Regions from separate parts of the Nostoc sp. 'Peltigera membranacea cyanobiont' 213 genome, predicted to be linked through region 2. Evidence: predicted binding sites of a transcription regulator. Region 2 holds the regulator's gene; each other region holds the start of a gene.
The links. The regulator NtcA, encoded in region 2, controls nitrogen genes in cyanobacteria. The targets are predictions, from matches to a motif close to TNTGTANNNNNNNNTACANA.

Region 1 (7,930 bases), on a different contig from region 2:
AAAACTACGGCTGCAATAACCAGTGGTGATAATCCCAGCAATATTACTGCTTTTGCTGGCAGTGCGATCGCTCAAGCTGGTATCGCCGGCTATGGTGCATATTCCGTTGGCAAAGCCGCTCAGGTGTATCTCGAAAAAGGCTGCACTTGGGGACAGTTGGGTGCTAGCAGCGTCATTCAAGAAATTTTATCTCAAGTCGATCGGAATACAATTCTGTATCGCTTGCGACAAGAGCTAGGCATAAAGTATTGATAATAAATAAGTTTTATTAATTATTTGTTACCGTTTACAAGTGTTTATGAACTTCTATCAAGCTCTTCTGACAATTGACTGACATTCTGAATTTGGGATGCAAGATTAAGGGAACAGGTTACAGGGAACAGGCTATAGGAAATAAAACTATTCCCTATCCCCTAATATCTATCTGTATAAATTAAAGGTGAAAGGATCATGACAACTACCTTAAACTCATTTGAAACTGCTGGGGCGGCAAATATTGAAGAAGCGATTACTGAAGCGATTACTGAAGCGCGGACAACTTGTGAGCTAGATGGTAGTAATTCTGCGGGTTGTGCCGTAGCTTGGGACATTGTGGAAGAATTGCAAGCTGAGAAAGCCGATCGACAGCACGCAAAATTAAAGAAAACCTCTTTGGAAAACTACTGCGATCGCCATCCAGCTTCCGTAGAATGTCTAATCTACGACGTTTAACTCTTGCGTAAATCAGTTGTTGCTGATTGCGTTATCTGCTTAATTGCCTCTAAATCAGGTGATGGTGTTTCACTTTCCATTTCCAACCACAAAAGATATTCGATATTCCCAGCCGGGCCAACGATCGGCGACCAAGTTAAGCCTTTGTATTTCCATCCTAATTCATGGGCTGTTTGCAACACCTGGAAAATAGCATCAGCTTGGTCGTTTGGATCTCGCACAACGCCTTTTTTACCCACACGGGATCTGCCAACTTCAAACTGTGGCTTGACTAACAACACAGCTTCTCGGTTAGCTTGAGTTAGTTGCCACAAAGCAGGCAGAATTTTAGTTAAAGAAATAAACGATACATCAACTACCGCCAAATCAGGAATCGGGTCATTTTCGCCATATAACTCATCTGGTCGTAGTTGCCGTAAATTGGTGCGTTCCCGCAAAATCACCCGCGAATCATTTCGCAACCGCCAGTCAACTTGTCCGTAACCAACATCAATACCGTAAACTTGTTTAGCTCCAGCTTGCAAGAGACAATCAGTAAAACCACCAGTAGAAATCCCACCATCTAAACAAATGCGCTCTACTACAGGAATGGCAAATACTGATAAAGCTTTGGAAAGTTTTTCACCGCCTCTAGAAACAAAAGGCGATCGCTCTTTAATTTTTATTTGAGCTGCAATATCAACTTCTGTACCAGGCTTATCAACTAACTGCTGATTAACAGTAACTTCCCCCGCCTGAATTAACCTCTGTGCCAAGGCGCGAGAAGAACATAAATTTCGCTCTACTAATAGTGTGTCGAGTCTCTGTTTAGCCAATTAACTAGACTCTCCTGGTAAGATTCAAACTGTATTAATAAAAGTAAACGCACCTTGCCAGTCAAGCCAAAGTGCGATAGTTGTTAATTCCACTTATGCGAACTTTGTTTGTATAGTTCCGCGATTTTTAGCCACCAGAGCTATACGCTAAATATCGATCTCGCTCAACTCGCGTGTGATGTGATCGAATGGTTCATCTACAAAAGCAGTATTAACCACACCTGCTGCTGCTACTTGCTCCTTAATCAGATCCTTAAGAATCTGGATACCGCGAACCGTAGGCCCAATAGGCACTCCTAAAGAATTGTAAGTTTCCCGCAGTCCTTGCAGCACACGCTCATCCAATACATTTGTATTCCCAGCAACCAACGCATAGGTGGCGTAGCGCAAGTAGTAATCTAAATCGCGCAGGCAAGCCGCATAACGACGAGTTGTATAGGAATTTCCACCGGGACGGATCAATTCTGGCAGTTCTTCATATAACTTTAAACCAGCCTGCTTGACAAGTGCAGCCGCATTAGAATTTATCGCCGCTGCCGCTTGGACTCGGACTGTACCACTGTCAAAGTAAGACTTCAGGCTATCGATCGCATTCCGGTCAAAATACCGACCAGCTAAGTCATAATTCTTAATTAAACTTGTTACCGCATCGCGCATTCTTTTTTCTCCCAATCCTTGCTATTTATGGTTTGATATTTATTTGGCTGCACTTACGCGCCAGCAAATTTTTGTGCTATTTAAAATAGATTCGGCACAAAAACAATCTATCCACTATTTAAGGATTCTATGCCAAAGTTGACCCATATATGATGAACTTTCCAGTTTTGTACAGATGATTGCTGAAAGGTTAATATAACCTGTAATCCAGATATCTGTAGCACAGGCTACAAAATCCCCCAATGTCTAGTATTTAAGATATTTCTGGTGTGTCACGGCTTGATTGAGATCAGCAGGGTTAGGATGCAATGGAAGATTCTGGTTTACTTTAGAAAATTGGTAGAGAAGGAGTAACAATGACAACACCGCAAGAACTCTTGAAGAGAATTCAAGATGAAAAAATTCAACTGATTGATCTCAAATTCATCGATACAGTAGGAACTTGGCAGCACCTCACACTGTACCAAAACCAAATCGATGAGACTGCATTCACGGATGGCGTACCTTTTGACGGTTCCAGCATTCGGGGTTGGAAAGCGATCAACGAATCGGACATGACGATGGTACTCGACCCCAACACTGCTTGGATCGACCCATTCATGGAAGTCCCAACACTAAGTATAATTTGTAGTATCAAAGAACCCCGCACAGGGGAATGGTACAACCGTTGCCCACGTGTTATTGCCCAAAAAGCAATAGATTACCTGGTTTCTACTGGTCTTGGTGACACAGCTTTCTTTGGCCCGGAAGCTGAGTTCTTTATCTTTGATAGTGCTAGGTTTGCCCAAACTGCCAACGAAGGCTACTACTTCTTAGATTCCGAAGAAGGTGCTTGGAATTCTGGTAAAGCCGGTACCGAGAACAAACCCAACTTGGGTTACAAACCACGCTTCAAAGAAGGTTACTTCCCAGTTTCACCAACAGATTCTTTCCAAGATATCCGTACAGAAATGCTGTTGGTAATGGCAGAATTAGGTGTACCCATTGAAAAGCATCACCATGAAGTTGCTACTGGTGGTCAGTGCGAACTAGGTTTCAAATTTGGTAAGTTAATCGAAGCGGCTGACTGGTTGATGATTTACAAATATGTCATCAAGAACGTTGCCAAAAAACACGGCAAAACCGTCACCTTCATGCCAAAACCGATTTTTGGCGACAACGGTTCTGGAATGCACTGTCACCAATCTATCTGGAAAGATGGCAAACCTCTGTTTGCAGGTGATAAGTATGCTGGTTTGAGCGATATGGCGTTGTACTACATTGGTGGTCTTCTCAAACACGCACCAGCGCTATTGGCAATCACTAACCCCAGCACCAACTCCTACAAGCGCTTAGTACCTGGTTATGAAGCACCAGTGAACTTGGCTTACTCCCAAGGGAACCGTTCTGCTTCAATCCGTATTCCTCTATCTGGTACTAACCCCAAAGCCAAGCGTTTGGAATTCCGTTGTCCAGATGCTACTTCTAACCCCTACTTGGCATTTGCTGCAATGCTTTGTGCTGGTATCGATGGCATCAAAAACAAAATCCATCCTGGTGAACCCTTAGATAAGAATATCTATGAACTCTCTCCAGAAGAACTAGCAAAGGTTCCTTCAACTCCAGGTTCTTTAGAATTGGCGTTGCAAGCACTGGAAAAAGATCACGCATTTTTGACAGAATCAGGCGTTTTCACGGAAGACTTTATCGAAAATTGGATTGACTACAAACTAGGTAATGAAGTCAAGCAGTTGCAACTACGTCCTCATCCCTACGAATTTTACCTCTACTACGATGCTTAATTAAGGATCGGATCTCATCAACTAAAATTAATAAGTTTCGCCACCCTAGAGTAGAGGGTGGCTTTTTTTCCAGAGTTGTCAGTTGAGATATTCACTTAAAACTCTTGAAACTTAGCTCATGGAAGCATGACTAGGCCCATAAATCATCCGAGTGTTAGCATCTACCTTCCCTTGAATCGGGTTCCAATAGTGAGATGCTTCTTCAGGAAGACCAAGTTCTTGTGCAGCTCGCATCAGTATTGATTGTTGGCGATTCTTGACTTGCTGATGTTCGCGCACCATTAATGCACGAGATTTATCTGCAATAGACATAACCATAGTCCTCTCTATTTGGTGAATATATAATTTTTGTTTTCTCACAAGACTAATATAACAATAATTCTGTAACATAAGCTACTTTTTACATAAGTTTATATTTTATTTTGCTGACAATAGTCCAATTCATGGCACAAATACAGCAGTTGCAAATAAGTTAGGATCAAATACACAATTTACAAAAATTTACATAATCTATGACAGTTACCTACCCACGTAAATTTCAGAATGTTTTAGGTGCCAGAGAGATATTGAAACGGGTGGTATGCGATCGCGAAATCCATCTCATTACCCTCAACCGCTACCGTTACAGCGAACAACGCAGTTGTAAAGACTTGACTGACCTAATTGAACAACTGAATGGACAGCCACGAGAACTGGTGCGGGATTTGTCTCATCATATTTCAGATGAAGCTCGTCATGCTATGTGGCTAACTGACTTGTTGGCAGACCTGGGAGCAGATATCGGTAAGCCGCCTGGTTCCTCTTATATCAATGAATTTGAACGCCTGCTAGACCACGAACAACAAGATCCAGTCGAAGAACTCGAAGATTTTGTGATTTCTTCCCTTGCGGCGATTAACGCCACCGAAAAACGAGGTTGTGAGTATTTTTCTGCTCACATTTATGCACTCAAGCAAGCACCGCAGACAGAAGAAAACATCAAAATTCGGGAAACCATTGAAAAAATTCTCCCAGAGGAAGCAGGACATGTCCGTTGGGGTAATCGTTGGCTAGGAGAACTCGCGCGTAAGAGTCCAGAACATCAGCAAAAAGTAGAGCAAGCCAAGCGAAAATATACCGCAATTGAACAAGCGGCATTTGAATCAGGAATGGATATTACCTTGGGTGCAGAACTACGACGAGTTGCCAACCTAGTTGAAGTGGCAAATACCATGCCACTTTGGCAACGTCCTCAATACCTGATGGAACGCTTACCCCAGACTTTGTTAGCGCCTGAGTTGCAATTTACTAGGATTCAGGCTGCACAAAAAGCTTGGCAGCGCAATCCCCAGATGTTTATCGAGAAGTTTGTGCCGATGTTCCTCAACGGCATCCAGAAAACAGAAAATAACCGCAAGAAAACAAAAGTGTAAAGGGTATTGGGAATTGGGTATGGGTTATTTCTTTAATCTCCCTTGTCTCTATTCCCTTTTCTTTAAGTAAAATTCATCAAAAAAGAATTTAAAAAGGCCAAATGCAAAATTTTGCATTTGGCCTTGGGTGTACAATAATTAAGAGAGTCAGATAATCTATTGAGCTATCAAATCCTTCTTAATATCTATTTATGTTGGTAGCCATCTGTAAGCAAAAGAACCAGGGTCGAAGAGTAGGTCATAAGTAGTAGTAATATATGTTGCCAAGTGCAATAAACTTATACTACTTATGCGAATCCATATTCTAGATAAGCTCAAATGAAACGAAAGGGATTTTATGCTTCGGTAAAGGACGCTAAACACTCGTCAAAGCTAATATCCATTAGTTGCTCAGATAGAAACTAGCTACTCAATGAATGAAAAGAGAACCTGTTGGGGAATAAAGTGAAGTTACTTTAATACTGTTTCTTCAACAACCAAAATGTCTAAATTAGATGTGCTTTAGATTGAACTGATAGCCAAAGTAACATCTATTTTGAGAGTCGTTGAAGATTGAGACGCAGAGCTTCCCAGGAATATGAGCATTTGAGGAGTTGTTAATGCTGTCGATCGAGGCACTTAATTTGATTTGCGTTTTGATCGCCAGGATTAATACCAACTTATGATATACAAAGCTTGCAGTTGAAATACTAAGCGATCGCTGAAGATTTTCGTGTGTCAACTGTATATATCTCTGCCAGAAAAGCTGTGTGAAAGATGTTAACACAACATCGTGTTTTCTGGTAATTTGGTTCTTTTGGAAAAAGAGGCATTACCCTACGGTAGTTAAACCACAACATAGGTAATTCCGTATTTTTGCGTTACTTCCCTACGCCCACTACCGCGATGACGTGGCGCATCATCTGGATTTTGTTCAGATGCTGCCGAGAGCCACTGTTCCGAAACAGGCGTGGAAAGTAGCCCAGTTGATAAGTGATTGACCATTGCTTGGCAGTTAGAAGCTAAGGGGCCGAACACCAGACTCGATACTAAAAGTGAAATGGCAGCACGCATAGCAAATGTCTATTTTGGAACTCTCCACTTCACTGATACTTAGCTTTTTGATTAATATCCGGACAATTCATCAAAAAGTATTCTGCTTTACTGAAAATAAACTCTTCTTACCCTCCGTTTAAATGTTCGACTAATAACCAATTACCAAAGTGGTTGTAACGACCCCACAATGTAACTAATTGTTCGTGAGGATAAGCGCTTAATTGCTCGTCAATATGCGATCGCAAAGTCACAAGCTGCCAATTTTGCCCTTGATATGCAACTGGTGCTGTGACAGCAAATCTGTATTCCTGCCGATCCAAACGGGAGAAAATGCCTTTGAAACAGTTACTTTCTCGAATTAATGCCTTGTCAAAAGCAGAGTCAGGGTACTCATTCTCCGATGGGCAAGGGCAATAACCACTATCTGGATAGGCTTGTGGGTTATTTAAGTAATACAGTTGCCAGTGCAGCCAATCCGAACGATTGGGTGGAAGATTAAATAAAGGAATAATTGCTGTTTTTGAGCGATTATCTGCTAATAAAGCTGTTTGCAGCGCCCGAATAGGTAAATACCTCGGCTGGCAGTTTAACTCAACACACATCGCTGCCGCCATTCCTGCTGCTTGACCAATACCCATAACCACAGGTTGTAATCTGGTGGCCCCATTGGCAATGTGGGAAACAGAAATGTTCTTTTCACAAACCAAGAAACCATCTGTAGTGGCTGGAATTAAGGAATTGTAAGGAATTGTAAAGGGAGTTCCAGTCCAACGTCCGCCCCAACGGATAGATTTTGGTTGCAGTGAGAATTGAACACCAGGATAATGATGGTCATTAGCGTAGTTACCAACTGCGATCGCTTCGCAAACGCCAAGGGCGAACGCATCATTAAATATAGATGCAACTCTCCCTTCAGCGATCGGTAAAATATCCTGTTCTCGGACAGTAGTTAGCCCCACTAAGCGGCGGCTTTCGCGGTAATAAGGATGCAGTGCAAAAGCTGTAGAGGTGTGAGGAAATACTTTTTCTGCTAAACCATAGCGGCGACCAAGCTGATTTTGGATAAAATGGGCAAAATTTTGGCTGTGCCAGCGAGATTCTTGGATGAATTCACCTCTGGACACATCTGACTCTATCAGCCGCCCTAATCCTTGGCCGTAGTCATTGCCACAGATTGGCCAATTAATCATGAATCGCCCATCAGGCAAACGTCCATAATTCAAAAATGTCTCTGCTCCATAGGCATCCCAAGCGCCTGTAAACTCTGAAGGATTATAGTTAGGGGCAGCTGGAATTTCTGGTGCCGCACCTACGCCCGTCGTAGACATCGCATCACCAAAGTCTTGCATAATCACTACATAAGTAGGCGCTTGCACTGGATATGTCTTGGTGAAAGAGTTAAAATTCACTGGGGCGCTGGGTTCTCCCCATTCAGATTGCAATTCCCAGCCCCAACGGTAAGGTATTTTAGCTAAAGCTAATAAATCTCCTAATTCTGTGCCGTCGAGAATAATTTTGG
Region 2 (7,930 bases):
TTAACCTGCCTGTTTGGATGAGTTCCTTCAAATTAACAGTAACAGTTTGCTCTGAAGAAGGTCCTATTTTACGCCGTAATTGAACTTGGGTAACATCCGCAGCTAGGGTTACTCCCTGCGCTGTTGTCAATGCGGCTAATACAGTCGGGTATTGTACACCTGGATTGTTCCCTGCTCCTCCGCTCAAGTTCAGGGTGTAAGCTCCTGGACGTGTCACCTCTCCAGCAACGAATATGTTGATGGGACGAGGCGATAACAAATTGACTGAGATTAAGGGACGTTTAAGGAAGCGAGCATATCTTTTGGCAACTTCATCGGAAGCCTGTTCAGTTGTTAGTCCTAGAACTGATACACTGCCAATTAAAGGTAGGTTTATTGCTCCACCTGGAGGAACTTGATATTCACCTGTATATTCAGGTACTTCAAATACGTTTACACGGATGAGATCGCCGCCTCCTAATAAATAATTAGTATCTAATTGTGTTTGTGGGCTTGGTGATTGTGTAGTTGGTGGTAGTGGTTGCCCCTGAGCTAGACTCACAAATGGCACAACGACATTGACAGCACTTAAGAAAGCTACACCCACAACTGGCTGAGTTAAAAATTTAAACAAACTTGTGTTAAGCATATTTACCTGATATTTTGAAACTACGATCAATAAAGTACTGTCTAAACATTTTTATTTTGACTTTACCTAAGTATTCAAGTTCCCCGACACTCTTATTTTCCTCGAAAAGTGTAATTTTCCGGAGGAAATTTGTTTATATAATTTGAATTTTTAGTGAAGTTAATTTAAAGTTAAGCAAACTTGAATATAGGAATTATTACAAAACATTAGTAATTACGCAAATAAACATAGTTTATACAAGAAATTCTCCGTTAACCAATAAAGTACTTACTAATAAAATTTGCTTGTCAATGTCAATTTGATGACATTTGAACTATAGATTAGAATCTGCTACTAATATCAATATTATGAGCAAGTTCATCAAATAAATACAAATAACTTTAATAAGATATCGGAATTTGGTTTTTTGTAGATTTACTTGACAAAGTAAACTCAAAAATGCAAAAAATTTGGATTTTTTTGCTCAAACGAGCTTATAACTTACCGCTTGGCAACGAAATTAATTAACTAAGTTATTGTTATTTTTTCTTTCGATTTGTTGAATAAAAAACTCTTCTAGGGAGTAACGGGACAAGTTCATGGCAATAATTTTACCTTCCATAAGACGAACACTAGCGAGGAAATCATAGTAGTCGTCCTGTAGTGTACCTTGCCAAGAACCATCACGTTCAAATTTGAGAGTGGGTATCCATTTTTTAAGAATCTCCCAGTCACCACCTTGACCTTTTATGTGATATGTGCTGTTTACGCCTAAAAGTTCATTCAGGGAACCAGAGCAAATTAATTCACCTTGAGCGAGGATGGCAATGCGATCGCAAATCTGTTCTACTTCACTAAGAACATGGCTGTTGAAAAAAATCGTCTTCCCAGCAGCTTTTAACGCCAGGATAATTTCCCGCATTTGGTAGCGTCCCACCGGATCTAGACCAGACATAGGTTCATCGAGAAAAACCAAATCTGGCTCGTTAATTAGCGCCTGTGCCATCCCGACACGCTGTAGCATTCCTTTTGAGTAGCGGCGTAGCAGCTTTTTACGAGCATCAGCTTGGGATAAACCTACTAATTCGAGCAGTTGGGGAATACGTTGGCGTTGGACACTTTGGGGAATTTGGAATAGTCCAGCAGCTAGCTGTAAAAATTCCCAGCCAGTGAGATAGTCATATAAATAGGGATTTTCTGGCAGATAGCCGATATGCTGCTTAACACTGCGATCGCCTATTGGCTTATCCAATAATAATCCCCGCCCAGATGTGGGATTAATAATTCCCAGCAACAATTTTAAAAGGGTGGTTTTACCAGCACCGTTTGGCCCTAGCAAACCAAAGGTTTCGCCTTTGTAAACTGTTAAAGAACAGCTTTTGAGAGATACGACTTTTTGATTTAGCCAAAAACCAGTGCGATAGACTTTTCGCAACTCAGAAGTTAGGACTACTGGCGGAGTTTCTGCCGTATTAAGTTGAGAATCAGGGTCATCTGCAACAGACTTCATCTCGGTTCAACCACTAATTACCAGCTTAGTATTAATTACAAGTTACCCAGTAGCCTGATAATAACCATCACCGAGCGGTGTGTCAATTATTGGGGACTGGGGACTGGGGGAATAACTAATGCCCTATGCTCAATGCTCCATGTGACTCCCTTCATAGAACGCCTTTAGAACTGGGAATTAAGCCAGCACGACGGGGGTCAATTTCTACCGCTAGCCGTGTTGCTCTTGCAAAGGCTTTAAATGTCGCCTCTATGATGTGATGGGAATTAATACCATCCAATTGTCGAATGTGCAGTGTCATTTGGCTATGGTTTGCGATCGCCACAAAGAATTCGCGCACGAGTTGGGTGTCATAGGTTCCTACACGTTGGGTAGGAATTTGCAAGCCGTAGCTGAGGTGAGGCCGTCCAGAAAAGTCTAGCGCTACCTGAACTAAGGCTTCATCCAATGGTGCAAGAAAATTACCAAAGCGGACAATACCTTTTCTGTCGCCTAGTGCTTGGTTGAAAGCTTGACCCAAGGTAATGCCTACATCTTCATTGGTATGATGGTCATCAATTTCCAAGTCTCCCTTGGCTTGGACATCTATATCAATCAGCCCGTGGGAGGCAATTTGATGCAACATGTGATCCAAAAACGGAATGCCTGTTGCTGCTGTGCAAGTTCCTCTACCATCGAGGTTGATGGTAACTTGCACATCAGTTTCACCAGTGGTACGGCGAACAGTGGCAATTCGGGGAGTTTTTGTTGACTGGTCGTAATTTGAATTAATTTGACGATTAGTTGTTTGCATAGGGAATGGAAAGAGTTAGGAGTTAGGAGTTAGGAGTGAGGAGTTAAAAATTCATAACTCATAACTCCTAACTTTATCGTGTCACATTCCCATAATTTCATATCCTGCATCTACATATAGAACTTGTCCGGTAATCCCACTGGACAAATCACTACACAAGAAAGCGGCAGTATTCCCCACTTCTAACTGAGTGACGGTACGGCGTAGGGGAGCTACTTCTTCTACATGATGAATCATATCCAAAATTCCACCCACTGCTGAAGATGCTAAGGTGCGGATGGGGCCTGCGGAGATGGCATTGACGCGGATATTTTGCGGCCCTAGTTCAGCAGCTAGGTAGCGCACACTCATTTCTAATCCTGCCTTGGCAACTCCCATAACGTTGTAGTTAGGGATTGCCCTGACACCACCTAAATATGTCAAGGTGACGATACTTCCTCCCTCTGTCATCAAAGGTTTAGCTGCACCACTTAACTGCACCAGCGAATAGGTACTGATTTCTAAGGCAGTGTTGAAGCCAGAACGAGAGGTTTGGCTAAAATCTCCAGTCAAATCGTCTTTGCTGGCAAAAGCCAAACAATGGATGAGGATGTCTAACTTCCCCCACTGTTCGCGGATTGTCTCAAAGGTAGATTGAATCTGCTCCTCATCTTGGACATTACAGGGAAGAAATAAGCTTGGGTTGAGGGGTTCTACCAACTCCGCAACTTTTTTCTCCATTTTGCCGCGTTCATCCGGCAGGTAGGTAATACCAAGGTTTGCTCCGGCTTTATGCAGCTGTTGGGCGATGCCCCAGGCGATCGAGCGGTTATTGGCAATACCTGTAACAAGAGCATTTTTTCCAGTCAGATTTAGCATAGAAATTATTAATGCGATCGATCATTAGGAGCATACTAGAATCTGAGGCACGTTTTGTCTTTGTTTTATACAGGATTTGCAAAAATGAATATTGGTAAGAGTGTTTGCTGCGTGTAAAAATCTTGATTTTTCCTAAAGATTTTCTCAAGATATCTTTATTTGTTCTTTAAAAAACCCTTTTTAATAGAGCTATTGGAACTACTTATCAACAATTAGTAGCTGAAAGGATCAACAATTATGTATCATTATAAACAAAGAGTTATGAAGTGATTTGTTTGAGTATAGGAAAGTACAGAAAGGTTGACGGTGCTTTATTCATTTTTCAGGTGTATTCTTAGGTAATCAGTTTTTGTTTTTCCGGCATTGGGTAGGGGAAGGGAGATGATCGTGACACAAGATAAAGCCCTAGCAAATGTATTTCGTCAGATGGCGACCGGGGCGTTTCCGCCAGTTGTGGAAACGTTTGAACGCAATAAAACGATCTTTTTTCCTGGCGATCCTGCCGAACGAGTTTATTTTCTTTTGAAAGGTGCTGTTAAACTTTCTAGGGTGTACGAGGCAGGAGAGGAAATAACAGTAGCATTGCTTCGGGAAAATAGTGTTTTTGGTGTTTTGTCATTGCTGACAGGAAATAAGTCGGATCGGTTTTACCATTCGGTTGCATTTACGCCTGTGGAATTACTGTCAGCCCCAATTGAACAAGTAGAGCAAGCACTCAAGGAAAATCCAGAATTATCAATGTTAATGCTGCGGGGTCTGTCTTCGCGCATTTTACAAACAGAGATGATGATTGAAACTCTCGCTCACCGAGATATGGGTTCCAGATTGGTGAGTTTTTTGTTAATTCTTTGTCGAGATTTTGGCGTTCCTTGTGCTGATGGGATCACTATCGATCTGAAGTTATCTCATCAGGCGATCGCAGAAGCAATTGGTTCAACTCGTGTTACCGTTACTAGGCTACTAGGGGATTTGCGTGAAAAGAAGATGATTTCGATCCACAAAAAGAAGATTACTGTGCATAAACCTGTTACCTTAAGTAGGCAATTCACATAAAATCAATGGGAGAAAGGGGAATCGGCGCGTGTTCTATTTTGAAAGATGACACTAATAGCTAGAGGTAAATCTAAAATTGAATAATTTCAGCTATTGCCAATTTCCACTTCTTTCCAGACAATGCTTAAAAGTAGTAGGCTGTATCTGGAAGGATTTCGGTAGCTAAAGATGACCACCGGATACATCCTCATCGCAGCAATTTTAATCTTGGGAGGCGTAATTGCCACCGTGGGCGATCGCATCGGCACACGAGTTGGCAAAGCTCGCCTCTCACTTTTTAAGCTTCGTCCGAAAAATACTGCTGTAGTAGTAACTATTTTTACGGGCGGTTTGATTTCAGCATCAACGTTAGGAATTTTATTCGCTGCCGACGAAGGCTTGCGAAAGGGAGTCTTTGAATTAGAAGATATTCAAACAGACCTCAGACAGAAGCGGGAACAGCTAAAAACCGCAGAAACTCAGAAAAGTCAGGTAGAAAGCGAGCTAAATCAAGCTAGACTTGCCCAAACAAAAGCACAACAAGACTTGCAGGTAATTAATCAATCCTTGCAGGCGGCAAATGCCAAACAACTCCAAACACAAGCTCAGTTGAACCGCACCATTAGTCAACAAGCCCAAACTCAAACTCAACTGCAACGCACTCAAGGTCAGCTGGGACAAGTTGTAACTCAGTACCAAAAAGCTATAACTCAGTTGCAAAGCGTTTCCAGTCAGAGGAAAGAGCTACAGGCGGCAGTTGAACTACTAAAGACAGAACGACAACGACTGTACGCTGAAGCGAAAAAAGCCATTGACGAAGCCAAAACAGCGATTGAAAAACGCGATCTCGAACTTGCTAACCGTCAAGAAGCCATAGAAGTGCGCGATCAAAAAATTGGCCAACTCGATCAATTAATTCAAAAGCGGAATGTAGAAGTTGCAGTCCGAGAGGAAGTGATTGCCAAACGGGAATCGCGCCTAAAAGAATTGGAAGCACAACAGGAACAACTAGAACTGGAAGTTGCAAGGTTAGAGAAATATTATCAGTCTTACCGTGACCTGCGTCTAGGTAAGCTGGCCTTAGTTCGCGGTCAAGTTCTATCTGCTGCTGTAATTCGTGTTACCCAACCGGCTGCTGCTCGTCAGGCTGTGGTACAACTTTTACAAGAAGCCAATCGCAATGCCAACCTGGAATTAAGTGAGCCTGGGGCAAATCCTGCAAATGTAGAGCTACTGCGTGTGACTCAGGATAGAGTTGACCAATTGAGCAAGCAGATTAGCGATGGTCAAGAATATGTGGTGCGAATTTTCTCGGCTGGGAACTACGTCAGGGGAGAAAAGCAGATAGAGTTTTTCGCTGATACAGCCCGAAATCAATTAGTTTTTTCGGGAGGTGCAGTGCTAGCCACAACTACTGCCGATTCCAAAACCATGACATCCTATCAGTTACAGCAACGGCTGGAAATACTAATTTCTGCTTCCCAATTTCGGGCCCGTAATGCCGGAATTGTCGAAAATGTGCAAGTAGAAGGGACTTTCTTGCGTTTTATCGCCCAATTAAGACAGTATAATCAGCCGTTGGAGATCAAAGCGATCGCAGCAGAGGACACTTATACAGCCGGCCCATTGAGAGTAAAATTAGTGGCAATAGTCAACGGACAAATAATTTTTAGTACTTAAAACATTATTTGCACGCTGTTATTAGTAAGATTTAAACATATTCAACAGCAGTCAAAATAATTGCTGTGGTTGTATTTATTGATTTCTAATTCTTAATTTTAATTTTTAATTTCTTATGACTTTCCGCGAATTTTCACCAACGCAACCAGTCATATTGGGCTTCGATCCAGGTCGAGATAAGTGTGGTTTAGCGGTGATGGGACTGGATCGGCAATTGTATTATCATCAGGTCGTGCTAGCAAAAGAAGCGATCGCTACCATTGAGACCCTGCGTCAAAGGTTTCCGATCTCCTTGATGGTGATGGGAGATCAAACTACAGCCAAAGAGTGGAGACAGAAATTATATCAGGAATTGACAGAACCTCTGAGTATTATTTTAGTGGATGAGCGCTATACAACCTTAGAAGCACGCGATCGCTATTGGCAAATGTTCCCACCCAAAGGGCTAATAAAGCTATTGCCACAAGGTCTGCGACAGCCACCAAGACCGATAGATGACATAGTTGCCATCCTCTTAATCGAAAGATACTTAAATCGGCTTACTGAATCAGCAGTGAGGAGTTATGAGTGAGGAGTTACGCCTAATGTGAATTAAATAGGTTGAGACTGGAAAGTGAGAAGATCAATATCAAATTTCCTAGCGATCGCGGCGATTATTTCTTGCTCAAGTGGTGTAGTCTTATTGTCAAGCTGGGCAATTTTGTGACATTGAGCCAGCAAGGGTATGGCAAAATCGCGATTCAGCTGATTAAGCAGTATATCTAAAGACTTTGGTGATTTGATATTTTGGGCAATGGCATCCAACGAGGTAGGACTGAGTTTTACAGCTTGTAATTCCGGCAAAATTTCTTCCAAAGTCTTGTCTGGATGGCTAGCAAGGATCATGTGAACTAAAATTTGATCCATAATGGCTTCTTGAGCGATCGCACTTTCTAAATACTTTTCACTTTCTGCTTTTAATGTTTTTAGAGTCTGTGGGGATGCGAGGGAAATTGATTCATTTAGCTTGGCTTCGTAAAATCGACAAGCAGCATAGCCCAATGAATAGATCATCGTCGCATTTGAACTAGCTGCGATCGCAGCGCCCGCCAATGGCACATTTCGTAACAAGCCTAATCCCGCAGCTTTCAAAAGACGACCTCCACCCAAAGCCAGACCAAAAATTGCCAAAATTTCACCTTTACGGGCAGGATCTTTTAAATCTAGCTCGTAGACTGATGCAATTTGATAAAGCATTTCTGACTGCAATTTGGTTGTCGCTGTTAAATCAATTGCCAACAATGCAATTGCTATTCCTGGCAAAATACTAGTTGCTAGTCCAACTGTACCTGCTTGAGTGGCTTTTTCCATCATGATTCGGTGAGCAATCTGGCTAGGTAATTCATTCGGATAGTTTTGCTTAAGCTTGTTTACTTCCGCTTCTGCTTTTTCCAAATCAACAAGGTTATTA
Region 3 (7,930 bases), on a different contig from region 2:
AGCTTATTCTTTCTTGGTTGCATCGCGGACTGAAGACACCGATGCAATTACTATTCCTGTCAAAAACATCAAGCCAGGAACTTATATTGTTCGGGTGCAGGTAGATGGGGCAGAAAGTCCATTGCATAAGAAGAATCAGTCTGGAGGTTATGATTCGCCAGAGGTGACTATTCTATGAATCCTACAACAAATCGCAATTGGGATGAGGCAAACTATCGCTATCTATCAGCATCTCTGGCCGTAGTACGTGGTATTTTAGAAAATCACACAGCAAAAGAGCAAAATCAATCTGTAGAGAACAACCAAGAGCATTTACGGCAAGCGTTACAGGAAGCTGCTGCTGCAATGCCTGCACCATCGGCATTGGAAAGAGTATGCAAAATATTTAGCCTCTCACCCTTTGAACGCGATTTGTTGCTGTTGTGTGCAGGTATGGAATTGAATGGAGATTTTTCTAAATTGTGTGCTATAATGCACGGTGATTTACAACGAGCTTACCCAACTCTAAGTTTAGCTCTAGCCGCTTTACCTAATGTCCACTGGGATGCGATCGCTCCAAATGCTCCCTTACGTCATTGGCGGTTAATTCAAATTGGTGATGGTCATGCCCTGACTCTCAGTCCCGTAAGAATTGACGAACGAATTTTACATTATCTCACGGGCATTCAATATCTTGACGAACGATTAGCCGGCATCATTGAACCATTACAAGCAGTTAGCGATTTAGTCGCCTCGCACCAAGATTTAGCCGAGCGAGTATCAGTAGTTTGGTCGCAAGCTTATAAGGTTAATAGCTTGCCAATTGTTCAGTTATGTGGTAACGAAACTACTAGCAAACGCGCCATTGCCGCAACAATTTGTCAACTCCAGGGTTTGAACTTGTGGGTAATGCCTGCACAAGTAATTCCATTAGCACCTAGCGAGTTAGATAATCTCATTCGCCTGTGGACTCGGGAGACGATTTTAAGTAAGTGTGCGTTACTTATAGATTGCAACGATCTCGATACTAATGATATAGCGCGGTTAAATGCGATCGCACGTTTCATCGAACGCACAAAAGGCTTTTTAATAGTTACAAGTCGGGAACGTATTGGATTAGGACAACGCCTAGTAGTTAATTTTGACGTACATCAACCAACTAGCAAAGAACAAGGTACAGTTTGGCAAGATGCATTAGGTTCAATGGCACCGCAAATGAACGGGCAAGTTAAAACTCTAGTGGAGCAGTTTAACCTAAGTGCCGCAACCATTCGGGCTGCTTGTGCGGAAGCCGCAGGACAGTTAGCCCAAACGCCAGAAAATGATATCACTAGCATTTTATGGGATGCCTGCCGCGTGCAAGCCCGTCCCCGCTTGGATGAACTCGCCCAGCGAATTGAGCCATCTGGTGATTGGGAAGATTTGGTATTACCAGAGGCACAGAAACAAGTTCTTCGAGACATTGCCGCTCATGTGCGTCAACGCAGTACTGTATATAACAATTGGGGTTTTGCTGCCAAAAGTGCGAGAGGATTGGGAATCAGCGCCTTATTTGCAGGTGCTAGCGGCACTGGCAAAACCTTGGGGGCAGAAGTGCTAGCTCAAAAATTGCGCCTCGACCTCTATCGCATCGATCTATCATCGGTAGTTAGCAAATATATTGGGGAAACAGAGAAGAATTTGCGGCGGGTATTTGATGCTGCTGAACAAGGTGGGGTGATTTTGTTATTTGATGAAGCTGATGCTTTATTTGGTAAACGCAGTGAAGTTAAAGATGCACGCGATCGCTATGCCAATATTGAAGTTAGCTATCTATTGCAACGGATGGAAAGCTACCCAGGTTTAGCAGTCTTAACAACGAACCTGAAAAGTGCAATTGATACAGCCTTTCTGCGGCGGATTCGGTTTGTGGTGCAATTCCCCTTCCCCGATACAACACAACGAGCCGAGATTTGGCGGCGCGTTTTTCCCGCCGACACCCCAACCGCAGACTTAGATGCCCTCCAACTAGCTCGACTAAATGTAGCTGGGGGTAATATCCGTAACATAGCCTTAAATGCAGCTTTCCTCGCTGCCGATGCTGGAGAAGCAGTACAGATGAAACACGTATTACGGGCTGCTCAGACAGAATATAGCAAGTTAGAGAAACCTTTAACTGATGCGGAAGTTGGTGGGTGGATGTAATTTTAAATTAACTTAGTACAGCATTTCATATCCGAGCTTCAGGAAAGAGGTATCTGGCTGATTTTCAACGTGTAGGCTGGTGATTTTTTCACCGTAGACATATCCGGTAGCGTGACAAATAAATTCTGTCCGCACTGTTGCCACTCAAGTTTACCTTTTGCCCCTAGCATTGTAATCTTTGCATTTTTCGGCAGAATTAGCCCTGGGATTGTCAGCGTCTGACTCATGGGAGTATCAAGCAAGACAGCATACAAATTACCTTTGTTTGTGGTGTAGCGCACTCGGATGCCTTGAGTGGACACATCTTCTGAGCGTATCCAATAGCGCGAGCCAAAGATGGCTTCACCATTTACTTCTAGCCACTTGCCTAAGCCAAGCAACCGTTCAGTTTGCAGTTTGGAGATTGAACCATCGGCATTTGGGCCAATATTGAGCAGTAAGTTGCCGTTTTTACTAACAATGTCAACGAATGAGTCAACCAGTTCATCTACTGAAATCATGTTCAAGTCGGTATCATTCTGGTTGTAACCAAACGAGTAACCTAAACCCCTTGTGCTTTCCCATTTCTTTGGTTCGATTTGTTTGAGTTGACTGTATTCAGGTGTGGAGAAGTCGAAGTGTAAACCGAATTGCCCGCCTAAATCAAAGCGGTCATTAACTACACCCTTAGGTACGTGATTGTAAAAGTAAGCCATAATCTCGTTTGCTTGACCAACAGGATAGCCAAGGTCATTCCACAAGATAGACGGCTGATAGCGGTCAATGAGTTCGCGCCAATGAGCATTAGCATATTCAGCGTAAGCTTTTTCTTGGATAATGGCTGCAACCAAGGTGTTAAAGTCTGTCACCGTTGTATCTTGTTTAGACCAATCAATACCGCCGGAGTAGTACAGACCCATACGCATATCTTGTTTACGAACGGCTTGTGTCAGTTCGCCCACAATATCCCGCGCCGCCACTCGTCCTGACTGGTTTGTGGTTTTGCTAGGCCATAAAAGGAAACCATCATGATGTTTGGTCGTCAGCACAACGTACCGCGCACCTACTTTAGAAAACAGTTTTGCCCATTGGGATGGATTCCACTGTGTGATGGCTGCGTTGAAGGTGGGGATGAAGTCGTCATAGGTAAAATTTTCACCGTAGGTTGCACGGTGATGCTTATAGGTGTCACTGCCCTCAAGTTTCATGGAGTTGTAGTACCATTCAGCATAAGGGTTGTGCTGGAACCAATATTCCCAACCGCGTTCTGCAACTACCTTGTTCTGTTCGCCAGTCAGTGGTGCCCAACCAGGTACGGAGTAAACGCCCCAGTGAATGAAAATGCCGAGTTTAGCATCTTTGAACCACTCTGGAACTTCATGCTTTGATAGCGACTCATTTGTTGGTTCATATAGTTGGTTCATATATCTGTTGTGCAAAGGCAGTAGAGGGTGTCAGGTTCAAAAAACTACTTAGAATTGCTGCAATAATTAGTATAAGTAGTAAAGGTCTAAACATCACAATTTTGCTGACTGAGGGATATATAATTTTACAACTGGATCTCGTCAAAGGTTGCGAGTACATGAAAGACCATCATCTGATTGCGAATATGTTAGAAAAATCGCGCTTTAATCGACGATTACACGGAATATCAATTGGCTCTCACGTCTAGAATCATTAAACAATTACCCTAACAACTCTGCAAAGAAAGTCTGAGTGGTTGACTAAATACTTATTCTCTCCAAAAAGATGACATTGTAAAATAGACCTGTTAAGAAATAAGAGAGAGATGATATGACAATATATACATCTATGTAGTAGCGGTTAGACTAAATTCATCCTGGGGCATTCAAAGTAATTAGAAGCATCCAAAAATGGCAAAGAATAATCAGACTGTTCTGACACTAACCTTACTAATTACAGCAAGTCTTATCGGTATATTTGCTGTTTTGGGCTGGATTGGATATTCGTTAACACGGTCTAAGTCTGAGAGCAAAAGTCCAGGAAACACTGATTTAGTTAACACAACTACTAATTCTGGCTCATTGAAGCAGGTAGAAATTACCACAGCCCGCAATGTCGATTCCAGTCAGTTGCAGAAATATTTACAAAACAAAGATTGGCAACAATCTGACCGAGAAACTTACCTGAGAATGCTAGATGTTGCTGGGACTAAGGCACAAGCAGAGGGTGCTATTAGCAAAGATGAAATGAATGCACTTTCATGTGTTGACTTGAAAACCATTGACAAACTTTGGAGTACAGCCAGTGATGATAAGTTGGGCTTTAGCGCTCAAGAAAAGATTTTGAGGGAACAAAAAAACGACTATCGCAAGATGTATGACGCGGTTGGATGGCAAACGTTAACAGGTGAGTGGCTGATTAAGTGGAACTATAATCAGCAAACTAAAAGATATGAGTATAAACCTGGCAAGGAACCAAACTTTAAAACTTTCCCCCCAGGACATCTGCCAACTGTGGAGAGAGGATATAACTTTGGCGTTTCTCTAGATGTGGCACTGACGAGGTGCGGGATTTAAGTTAGCACAACTTGAAGCGGTTCTTGCCAATCTAACTGCAACTGTAAGTGAGCATTGCCGCTATTAATGGCAATTTCTACCCAACCGTGACTGCCAACTAAAGCTAGTCTCTCTCCCACGCTGACATCACCGTAAGTTTTACAACCTGGTATACTTAATCCAGCAGCTTGCACATACCAAGTTTTGCCTTGTACGTAACTGGCTGGAATGTTGCTGACTAAGTTGCCGAAACGATCGATATATTGAATGCAACCCACTACACCGTTGCTTGTTTGCTGGCACTCGTCTATATCAAGTTTGACTAAACTTGCTGGATCAATTTCTTGTCCTAGCTGTTTGAGGGGGACACCACTAGCAAGACTAGCTGCTACTGGTGCAAAGATATCTCTACCGTGAAAAGTGTTGCTTGGTTGAGAAGTTCGCCAATAGTTAAGATTTGTAAGTTCGACGGCTGCGATCGCAGGGCTTTGACTAAGTACCCCGCTAAAGATACCATTATCTGGGCCGACTAGAAACCCTTGAGCAAATTCTACTGCGATCGCTCGTCGTTTACTTCCCACACCCGGATCTACTACTGCCAGATGCACTGTCCCTACGGGGAAATAGGGATAAGCATTCATCAGGCAAAACCTGGCTGCGGCGATATCTTGCGGCTGAATTTGGTGGGTTAAGTCTATTACTGTCAGTCTGGGGTTGATTTGGGCGATGACTCCCTTCATTATGCCTACATAGATATCGCGATCGCCGAAATCGCTTAGAAAAGTCATGAGTCGTTGTCGATCTATCTGCTTGTTAGACATTTTTTTGTTAAAATCTACATTAAGTTATAAAATTCTGTAGCAACAGCTACAAAATATGTGCTATGTTAAGGATAGAAGACATAAAGTGAAAAATTAAGAAGGTAATCACTATGAATCAAGGTAGACTACAAAGTGCAAGGAAAGCACAAGAAGCCCACAGAGAGAATATTCAAAAAAGCCTAGAGCATCGCCTGCAAGTAGCCAGAGCAAAGGGCGACGAACAACTGATTCGTCAACTGGAAGCTGAAATGAGGTATTCCAGCTAAATCAAGTTTTCATTGTTCTTAGTTTGTTGTGTAACCCGCCGTAGCGGGTTTTTTTTGTTTTTAGGGTGAGACAAATCATAAATTAGGGTGTATTACGGCTTTAGCCTAACGCTCCGCTATGCGACTTGAGATATAGATGGAACATGGCTGTGCCCCTACCCATATAGCAATACAGTTCAGATAAGACCAAAATACTTGTAGAGACGGCGATTTATCGCGTCTCAAAAACCCAAAATTTTTGCCAGTAGCCCTTAACCCAAGCGTGTTGCCCATGTACTTCATTTACTTGAAATACGCTGTAATACGGTGCATTAGGTGCGAGACAATACAGTTCGGTTAAGGTTTTTTGATGAAAATTCTAGATTACAAAGACGCGATAAATCGCCGTCTCTACAAAAGACTAATTATTGTAGTGATTTTTCACGTCTCTTGTCTTAGCCGATCTTTTTCATTTTTATCTAATTTTGCGATTCCTCCAAAAACAATTAACCAAATTACTACTACAACCCAGTGGATTAAAACTATCACCCACAAAGATCCTGTTAAGGTATATGCAACAGTACAGATAATTCCCAACAATGAAGTTAAAGTAAGAAAAACATGATTAAAGAATGTGGGAATTGCAGCTTTAAAAAATAGTTTAGCATTCAATGGATGATATAAAATAAACAAGACTAAACTCACAATTGCCCATAAACTCCATCTTAACCAATTGGTTATTTCGCTAGGATGAGGAAGCAAAATAACACGAAAAAAGAGTTCTTCAATAATCGCAGGTGTAAACAAACAACGCAACATTAATAAGCATTTGTCAATCCAATTTGCAGACCAAATGTTTATCTGTAAAAACCCAAATTTCCAGCCATAAGGTATGGCAATAATACTATAAACTATCAGCAGTAAAACAAGAACTAACCAATCTTGTCGTGTAAGAAGTACTAACGACGCTAGAACACGATTTAAAATAACTGAAAGTGGTGAAATATTAGTAAAGGGAATCTGAAATTGTCCTAAAAAGACTGTTGGTGCAATGGGTATAATATCGGATTGCCAACCACCTACTTGATTGGTTCGCAATACTTGCATAGTTGCACCATGTTTGAAAAATATTATGGCGAGATCGTCGTGTGCTTGTCGTGGCATTATTGTTCGCCATGTTGTCAAACCAGCCCAAACACTACGATCTTGAAATGGTTCCGTCGTTTCTCCGATTCCCGTACCTGCGAGTATACCTGCTTGACTCTGCCAATCAGCACGAATTATCCCCAAGGGCGCTAATTGTTGTTCTAAAGATTTACCTAATTCAACTAGCTGCTGAAAGCGTAATGCTTGCGGATGATTAGGGTTTTTGCCTATCCAAGTTTGAATTTGAGGAGTTGTAGCAACTTGGTTTTTAATTGCCATTATCGCGGCATAAAGTGCTTGGCTTGAGTCTTGGACGCATGATGTACCAGGTGATACCATTGCCCCACCAGTACCATCGCCAACGCGATAACGTGCCATTGTTACCTGTAATTGTTGCTGAAATTGCTCTAAAGGCGAAAGTTTAATACCATCAAAATCATAATCTTGCGTTACAGGGTCGAATTTAATCAGAATATCTGATACTGGACGTGTTGCCAGCCAGCCACGTTGCAAATTACCCATATAATCAGCCCATGTATGCGTTCCGGCAATAATTCCATCAGGGTTATGGGCATAAATTTGATGGTATTTAGTCTCAAAACGTAATTCCTTAGTAAACTCGTCGCGGACAACTTCTGCAATTCCAAAAGCAAAATGTCCGGTGATAGTATAAGGTACTGCGATCGCTTCAGCTTTACGTCCGCCAATTCCACCGAATAAGTGTAGTACAATCGCTTTATCGCCTTGTTGCCATTTTGATATAGATGTTTCTACAGGTTTTAACAAGGCAGTATTGAATTTACCTTTATTTTTTTCGGTATTTTGCCAATTTACCTCTTGGATATAATTTAGCCCTAATTCCTTCCCAGTGATGATTTGACGGGGTTGAATTTGAAACAGAGAACGAGGTGCAAGGGCGTTTACTGTAAATACGGCATTTGCATCTTTAGCACCATAAATATACCAACCATCTTCACCCGCAGGTGATTTTTCGATTTGCTGCGAACTCGAAGGCGCAAAGTTTCGTGTATCTATTACTTGTTGGGGAATACGAATA
Region 4 (7,930 bases), on a different contig from region 2:
AATTTATCAGGCTTTGCAAAAAATCAATCCTTCTCCTTTTGCCAGCTATTGGCAAACGCCTTGGGGAGAAGTCATCAGCTGTTCGCCGGAACGGTTAGTAATGTTGCAAAATCGGCAAGCCGAAACTAGACCGATCGCTGGGACGCGATCGCGTGGTGTCACACTAGAACAAGATATGCAACTGGCAGAAGATTTACTCAGCAACACCAAAGAACGTGCAGAACACATCATGCTGGTAGATTTGGAACGCAATGATTTAGGGCGAGTTTGTGAATGGGGGACGGTTACTGTTGACGAATTGCTGACAATTGAGCGATATAGCCATGTGATGCATCTTGTCAGCAACATCAAAGGTACTTTAAAAGGCGAATGCCTACGGCACGGCGAAGCCGAACGCACAGCCATTGATTTGATTCGCGCCACGTTCCCCGGTGGCACAATCACAGGCTGTCCCAAAGTCCGTTGTATGGAAATTATTGAAGAACTAGAACCCGTTCGCCGCAGCTTGTTCTACGGTTCCTGTGGTTATTTAGATTGGCGTGGTCATTTAGATTTAAATATCTTAATCCGCACCCTGCTACTAGCCCCCGCATCTGGTGAAGCAGGGGAAGAACCCCTTCTTGGGTACTCAGCACTCAACACCGTCTGGGGACAAGTTGGTGCGGGAATTGTCGCAGACAGCGACCCTGAGAAAGAATGGTATGAATCTCTGCACAAAGCCCAAGCACAATTGGCAGCCCTGAAAATGCTGAATAATCAATAGCCAATAGTTTTCTTTCTAGTCCCTAATCCCCAGTCCCCAGTCCCCAATCCCCAATCCCATTATCTATTTTGTGCCAATTAGCCACAGTTGTGGCAGTATGGAAAGAAGTTGAAAAGTTCGCTGTTGCCGTTGGGAACTTCAAAGGGTGTTTTCCCTTGCTACACCGAACTTTTAACAAGAGAAACGGGTCTATTTTGTGCCTTGTCTCCACAAGTTGGTAAATTGAAGTCACCAAAGCAGATGGTGATGTTTATCAACCAGCCTCTACTCTGTGAATCTACGCTTTGCGGCTTCTGTTGTACCATTTCGCTTCACTACCACTAGCTTCATCTGCCAATTAGAAACTAGATCGAGGTCTTCGTAACCGCAGTTTTGCATTTTAAGCAAATATTCTGACGAATGTTGGTATTATCGTCTGAATGTTTGGAATTCACTGCGAAAAGATATACATACTCCCACCTTGACTACACCTTGACTCTTAAATGAATCCAGAATACGCAGAAACTTACATAAACCATCCAACTTGGGGTTTACTCTACAAAATCTGTATGGTTGATGAGAACCAGGATTTGTTCACCACGCTTTATGCCCAGCGCCTGTTTTTTTTGGTCGCAAATGACGTTAAAGGTGTTAAATTCCAGCCCATAGGACGAACCGAGGCGAGAATGATGTTGGAAAATCGCTTACGTACCCTGCGGCGCAGTGGACATTCTCAGGAGTACGATCAGCTTCAGAGTGTTTTCCAACGCACCTTCCAATGAGCAGTTCGATTTCTGAACGTATTATTTCCATTCGCTCCTCCCTACCAACTTCAGTCAAATTGATTGCTGTTAGCAAACAAGTTCCTGTCGAGGCCATTCGCTCTGCTTATGCCGCAGGAATTCGTGATTTTGCGGAGAGTCGCATCCAAGAAACTGCAAGCAAACAAGCCGAGTTGCAAGACTTACCGGATATTACCTGGCACTTTATTGGACATTTACAAAGCAATAAAGCCAAAAAAGCCATCGAACAATTCCCTTGGATTCACTCTGTGGATAACTTGAAACTGGCACAGCGCTTAGATCAATTAGCCCAACAGCTAGGAGTGAGTCCCCAGGTTTGCCTGCAAGTGAAAATTCTCCCAGATCCCAACAAGTCTGGTTGGAGTGTGCCAGAACTTTTGGCTGATTTACCTACACTCGATCAATACAAAAGTTTACAAATTCAAGGTTTGATGACAATTCCACCTTCAGGATTAAAAGATCCGGAAATTTTGAATGTGTTTAATCTCAATCGTGAGCTAGCAAAGGAAATCCAGGAGCAAAACTGGTCGCACATTAAAATGCAGCACCTATCTATGGGTATGTCAGGCGACTACGAACTAGCAGTAGAAGCAGGCGCAACGATGGTGCGATTAGGAACAATATTGTTTGGCGATCGCTCTTAGCCCTCGATCGTCAGCTTTCCAGGTCAGTATTAATACAGATCGGGATTTGATGACAAGAATTTTGTAAGAGACTGGTGCAATTAGAAACAAAGGATATAGTATTGACAAGAGCAATCGTCAAGGGGAAATGGGATAAAAAGAGCTTTCCTTCGGACAAACCTTAGGATATAATCTTGACTCATTATTATGTTTAGGCGATGCACAGACCTTTGCAAAAAGTAGTCAGTTCATCGCCAAAACCAGTAGTATGGGTTACAAATAGCAAAAGACTTGCTGAAGTATCCACCGATGTAGCGATCGCTCCGATCTCAATAAATCCTAAGCCAAGTCAATACAGGCTATTCGCACCAGGAGAGTACACACACAATGAACAACATCTTTTCCAAACTCAGAGACTTTGTAGGTCTAAATGAGCAAGTGGAATACGAATATTACGAAGAAGAACCAGAAACAGACAATAATAATAATTACCAAAATCTGTATCAGCAAGAAAATCCCCAACCCCCAGCCCCACAAGAGAGCGCAACCGCTCAAAATCGACGCTGGCGGGAACCAGTGCCTACAATGGGAGATGATATCGCAGCAGGTTCAAAGCCAATGGGGAATGTGATTGGTATGCCAGGAGCAATTAACGGAATTTCGGAAGTTTTAGTTCTCGAACCACGCACCTTTGAAGAAATGCCTCAGGCAATTCAAGCGTTGCGAGAACGGAAGTCAGTGGTATTAAATCTGACAATAATGGACCCAGATCAAGCTCAACGAGCAGTAGATTTTGTTGCAGGTGGTACTTACGCACTAGATGGACATCAAGAGCGCATCGGTGAGAGCATCTTCTTGTTTACGCCAAGCTGTGTCCAAGTTAGCACCCAAGGTGGCGTTCTTCATGAAGTACCACAACCGCCAGCACGTCCCTCTCGTCCTACAGGTTCTCCAAATAATCAAACCTGGGGTAACGAAACTAACCGGATGGCACAATAAAGTTAAATTAGTTGTTAGTCCTTTGTCATTTGTCATTTGTCCTGGGTTTTGATAATAGTGACAAATGACAAACGACAAACGGCTAATGACAAATGACTAACGATCGATAATGACTATAAAATTTGGGTTAATTGGTGGTGGGGTAATGGGAGAAGCGCTCTTATCCCGCCTTATCGCGCGTGGAATTTATCAATCATCAGAAGTCATAGTTAGCGAACCGCTACCTTCACGCCTAGATTTTTTGAAACAGCAATATGGTGTTGCTGTGACGACAGATAATAGTGAGGTTTTCACCCAAGCAAAAGAAGTAGTCTTTTTGGCAGTGAAACCGCAGGTGTTCAGTGCGATCGCTCAAGAATTAGCAGATATTGATATTCTTAAATATAGAGAAAACTCACCCCTGATTATTTCCATCTTAGCGGGTGTGCCTTTAAGTCAGCTAGAAGCTGCATTTGTGCAATTGCCAGTTATCAGAGCAATGCCCAACACCCCCGCAACTGTGGGAGCAGGAATTACTGCCATTTGTTCGGGTGCATATAGCAATGCCAAGCATCACCAAATAGCACAGCAAGTTTTTTCTGCTGTGGGCGAAGTAGTGGAAGTCTCAGAAGGGCTGATGGATGCAGTCACAGGACTATCTGGTAGCGGGCCCGCTTACGTGGCACTGCTAGTAGAATCACTTGCTGATGGCGGAGTATCCGCAGGTTTACCTAGAGCAATTGCCAATCAACTAGCCTTGCAAACCGTATTGGGAACTGCGAAACTGTTGCATGAAACCAAAATGCACCCAGCAGAACTCAAAGATCGCGTTACCAGTCCCGGTGGTACAACCATTGCCGGAATTGCCAAACTAGAACAGGCAGGATTTCGTTCAGCTTTAATTGAAGCAGTAAAAGCTGCCACAGAGCGATCGCAAGAACTGGGAAAATAATAAAGAGTCATTAGTCATTGGTCATTGGTCATTTGTGAAAAACTAATGACAAATGACAAATGACTAATGACTATTAACGAAGTTGACAAAAGACTCGTTAGTATAGTAAACAATCTGGTTGCAAATGTGATTGAGTGAATTATCCTGCACCGTCTCCAGAACTTGACTTAGGGGCTATATTTCCCTTTGATCTGGATCAGTTTCAAAAAGATGCGATCGCGTCCCTAAACGCCGGACGCTCCGTAGTCGTGTGTGCGCCCACAGGTTCGGGCAAAACATTAGTTGGGGAATACGCCATTTATCGCGCCCTGTCGCGGGGGAAACGTGTATTTTACACCACTCCCCTAAAGGCGCTGTCGAATCAAAAATTACGTGACTTTCGAGAAAAATTCGGGTTTGATCGAGTCGGACTGTTAACTGGAGATGCCTCCATTCACAGGGATGCACCGATTTTGGTGATGACTACAGAAATTTTCCGAAATATGCTCTATGGCACACCTATAGGGCAAGTCGGCATCTCATTAGTAGACGTGGAAGCGGTAATACTTGATGAGTGCCACTACATGAACGATCGCCAGCGCGGTACAGTTTGGGAAGAATCCATCATCTATTGTCCCCGTGAAGTACAACTAGCAGCCCTCTCAGCAACGGTTGCCAACAGCGATCAACTCACCGATTGGCTAAATCGCGTTCACGGCCCAACTGACCTGATTTACTCCGATTTTCGCCCAGTTCCCTTAGAATTTCACTTTTGCAATCCCAAAGGGTTATTTCCCTTGCTGAATGATAGCAAAACCAAAATTAACCCCCGCCTTCTCCAGAAGAAGAAGGGTAGAGGGGGAGAAAGGGATAGGGGGAGAAGTGGTAGACCGGAAGCTCCTGGTATAATTTATACCTTGAGCCAGTTAGAGCAACGGGATATGCTACCAGCTATTTACTTTATCTTCAGCCGCAGGGGATGTGATAAAGCGGTGGCGGAAGTGGGTGATTTATGGTTGGTAAATAATGAAGAATCCCAGATTTTGCGGCAACAGATTGATGACTTTTTAGCCCGCAATCCCGAAGCCGGACGTTCTGGACAAATTGCACCCCTGTACCGAGGAATTGCTGCCCACCACGCCGGGATTCTGCCTGCATGGAAAGCATTGGTAGAAGAACTATTTCAGCAAGGGCTGATTAAAGTAGTATTCGCCACTGAGACGCTGGCCGCGGGAATTAATATGCCCGCCCGAACAACGGTAATTTCTACCCTTTCCAAGCGGACTGACACCGGACACCGCCTGTTAAATGCTTCCGAATTCTTGCAAATGGCAGGACGAGCAGGCCGCCGGGGAATGGATAAACAAGGTCATGTGGTGACAGTCCAAACTCCCTTTGAAGGAGCCAAAGAAGCGGCATATTTGGGAACATCCAAGCCAGACCCCCTCGTAAGCCAGTTTACGCCCAGTTATGGCATGGTACTCAACTTGCTGCAAACGCACACCCTAGACCAAACCAGGGAACTGATAGAACGCAGTTTTGGGCAGTACATGGCCACCTTGCATCTCAGGCCAGAATACGATGAGATTGCCGAACTGGAAAAACAATTAGCTCAACTACACGAGCAAATTGCCGCAGTTGATGAAAATGAACTGGCTATTTATGAAAAATTGCGGCAACGCCTGAAAGTCGAACGCCAGATATTGAAAACCCTGCAAGAGCAAGCACAGGAAGATAGAAAAGAAGAATTGGGGATGATGTTAGACTTCGCAGTGTCAGGAACTCTGTTGAGTCTCAAAGGCAAAAACATCACGGTGTCTTCACCAGTAACCGCAGTGTTAGTGGCAAAATCGCCTGGTTCTGGTCAAGCTCCCTACTTGGTATGCTTGGGGCATGATAATCGCTGGTATGTCGCAACTACAGGAGATGTAGTAGATTTATATGCCGAACTGCCGCGCATTGAAGTGTCACCGGATTTACTACCACCGCCAGAGATGCCTTTGAAACCCGGACAGTCACGCCGTGGTAACGAAGAAAGCTTTGCGATCGCAGTGCGTATTCCCAATCCGATAGAATCGTTGCATCTGGCACCAGAAGTAGCAGAACAACTCAGTCGCACTACTGCCGTCCAAGAGCAATTAGAAGCTCATCCCCTACATCAATCAGGCAATGCTGCCACCCTTTTCAAGCGTCGCGCCAAATATATCGAACTAGAAGCCGAACTCGAACAGCTGCAAGGGCAAGTAGAGCAACATTCACAACGTCATTGGGAAGAATTTCTCAATTTAATCTTAATTCTGCAACACTTTGGCGCTTTAGATAACTTAGTACCCACAGTATTAGGGCGAATTGCTGCCGCCATTCGGGGTGAGAATGAATTGTGGTTGGGTTTAGTATTCGCTAGTGGTGAATTGGGCAACTTAGATCCGCATCATTTAGCAGCAGCAGCAGCGGCTTTGGTGATGGAAACGCCTCGTCCAGATAGCAAAGTACATAAATTTAAGCTTAGTAATGAAGTGACAGAAGCCTTGAAAAAATTGCAGGGAATTCGCCGCCAAATGTTCCAACTACAACGGCGTTATAACGTAGGTTTGCCTATATGGTTGGAACAGGGAACAGAGAAAAAGGAACAGGAACCAGAGAACAAGTTAATTGCCATAGTCGAACAATGGGCGCTAGGAATGGAGTGGACAGAACTCTGCGAAAACACCACCTTGGATGAAGGCGATGTGGTGAGAATTCTCCGGCGGACGTTGGATTTATTATCACAAATACCCCACGTCCCACATTTACCAGACTCTTTCCAGCGTAATGCTCATCGAGCGATGCAGTTGATTGATAGATTCCCTGTAAATGAGGTGGTTGAATAAAGAAAACCTTCTTAGGGACTTCCAACAAATAAATTACCCAATTTTGTGGGGTGGGCATCTGCCCGCTCATATACAAAGGCGCTCATGTTGCCCACCCCACAGGAAGTAGTTGAGTATTTTTTTATTTGGAAGTCCCTTATGAACAGAAAGTCTTTAATAATTGGTTTGCGTCTTTTTCTCTCAGGATTGACGCAAAAATAGATGTTGTAGAGGCAATTCATGAATTGCCCCTACAAACTGTCCCAAGAATGAATTTAGATTTAATAGTAGTGGTACGTAGTTAAAAATGCTTTTTTGGTTTCGTATACCTTCTATACGTAATTAATCACATGTATTTAACAGAAGTTGTAATCGCTATAAGCGCTATTCAACCTTAGTACACCAAGTTTCCAGTACCGCGCAACTGACGCAAAGAATTTACGCACAATGGACAGTCACAGCCAAATGTCTTAATTGCAGCATCACTTTCCTCATCAGTAAAGTTCAACATAGCAATATTCTTATCTGATACTGATGTGACAATGGTCGAGGAACGTGCAGATGAGGTATAGGGTATCTTTCTTTCTGAATCTCGAATGCACACAAAATCTGTTCCACCATGTGGGTTAGTGATACAGGTACGACCGTCTTGTGTGTGCATCAATCGCTGTGTAATACTACCACTAGCATGGGCAGGATGAAATGCCACCAGTGTAGACATCATCGACACAAAGATTGAGGAAGTGGAAAGCAAATTCAGAAGAATCTTTTTGTTCATAGATTTCCTTGAGAAAATTGTCTACTAGTTTAGGGTATTCGATTCAGTTTTAAACTTCAAGTGAATTTTCCCTAAGAATAGCTAGCTAGCTTGACACTTGTTACTCAAGAAAGTTCCATACCTAACCAGTTTGAACATAAATTATTTGCTACAGCATAATTCAGCAGTCAAGCTAGGCTTAAAGTCTGGCTTTAATATCTAAATTGTGTATTTCAGCGAATTTAAA

Region 1: the regulator NtcA is predicted to act here: its motif matches at 2,398-2,417, upstream of glnA (type I glutamate--ammonia ligase).
Region 3: the regulator NtcA is predicted to act here: its motif matches at 5,516-5,535, upstream of CDG77_RS12550 (SAM hydrolase/SAM-dependent halogenase family protein).
Region 4: the regulator NtcA is predicted to act here: its motif matches at 2,429-2,448, upstream of CDG77_RS27390 (cell division protein SepF).

Annotation. Positions count from the first base shown of each region.
Region 1 covers NZ_NOLI01000007.1:16,471-24,400, forward strand. The annotation lists gene CDG77_RS03345 (GTP-binding protein) at 1-252, shown strand, start outside; gene CDG77_RS03350 (Calvin cycle protein CP12) at 451-711, shown strand; gene CDG77_RS03355 (TlyA family RNA methyltransferase) at 708-1,526, opposite strand; gene apcB (allophycocyanin subunit beta) at 1,674-2,183, opposite strand; gene glnA (type I glutamate--ammonia ligase) at 2,540-3,964, shown strand; gene CDG77_RS03370 (hypothetical protein) at 4,076-4,276, opposite strand; gene CDG77_RS03375 (ferritin-like domain-containing protein) at 4,477-5,376, shown strand; gene patX (heterocyst-inhibiting protein PatX) at 6,202-6,429, opposite strand; gene CDG77_RS03385 (FAD-dependent oxidoreductase) at 6,537-7,930, opposite strand, start outside.
Region 2 covers NZ_NOLI01000010.1:63,989-71,918, reverse strand. The annotation lists gene CDG77_RS05065 (SLBB domain-containing protein) at 1-628, opposite strand, end outside; gene CDG77_RS05060 (ABC transporter ATP-binding protein) at 1,128-2,117, opposite strand; gene hisB (imidazoleglycerol-phosphate dehydratase HisB) at 2,269-2,910, opposite strand; gene fabI (enoyl-ACP reductase FabI) at 2,992-3,768, opposite strand; gene ntcA (global nitrogen regulator NtcA) at 4,150-4,821, shown strand; gene CDG77_RS05040 (DUF3084 domain-containing protein) at 4,990-6,480, shown strand; gene CDG77_RS05035 (Holliday junction resolvase RuvX) at 6,596-7,051, shown strand; gene CDG77_RS05030 (hypothetical protein) at 7,072-7,930, opposite strand, start outside.
Region 3 covers NZ_NOLI01000035.1:47,869-55,798, forward strand. The annotation lists gene CDG77_RS12530 (DUF4255 domain-containing protein) at 1-178, shown strand, start outside; gene CDG77_RS12535 (ATP-binding protein) at 175-2,163, shown strand; gene CDG77_RS12540 (alpha-L-fucosidase) at 2,202-3,566, opposite strand; partial or broken gene CDG77_RS39095 (IS982 family transposase) at 3,710-3,799, shown strand; gene CDG77_RS12545 (GUN4 domain-containing protein) at 4,017-4,682, shown strand; gene CDG77_RS12550 (SAM hydrolase/SAM-dependent halogenase family protein) at 4,679-5,482, opposite strand; gene pirA (arginine synthesis PII-interacting regulator PirA) at 5,593-5,748, shown strand; gene CDG77_RS12555 (CPBP family glutamic-type intramembrane protease) at 6,169-7,930, opposite strand, start outside.
Region 4 covers NZ_NOLI01000139.1:12,148-20,077, reverse strand. The annotation lists partial or broken gene CDG77_RS27405 (anthranilate synthase component I) at 1-763, shown strand, start outside; gene pipX (transcriptional coactivator PipX) at 1,246-1,524, shown strand; gene CDG77_RS27395 (YggS family pyridoxal phosphate-dependent enzyme) at 1,521-2,189, shown strand; gene CDG77_RS27390 (cell division protein SepF) at 2,556-3,167, shown strand; gene proC (pyrroline-5-carboxylate reductase) at 3,277-4,098, shown strand; gene CDG77_RS27380 (DEAD/DEAH box helicase) at 4,233-6,947, shown strand; gene CDG77_RS27375 (hypothetical protein) at 7,321-7,704, opposite strand.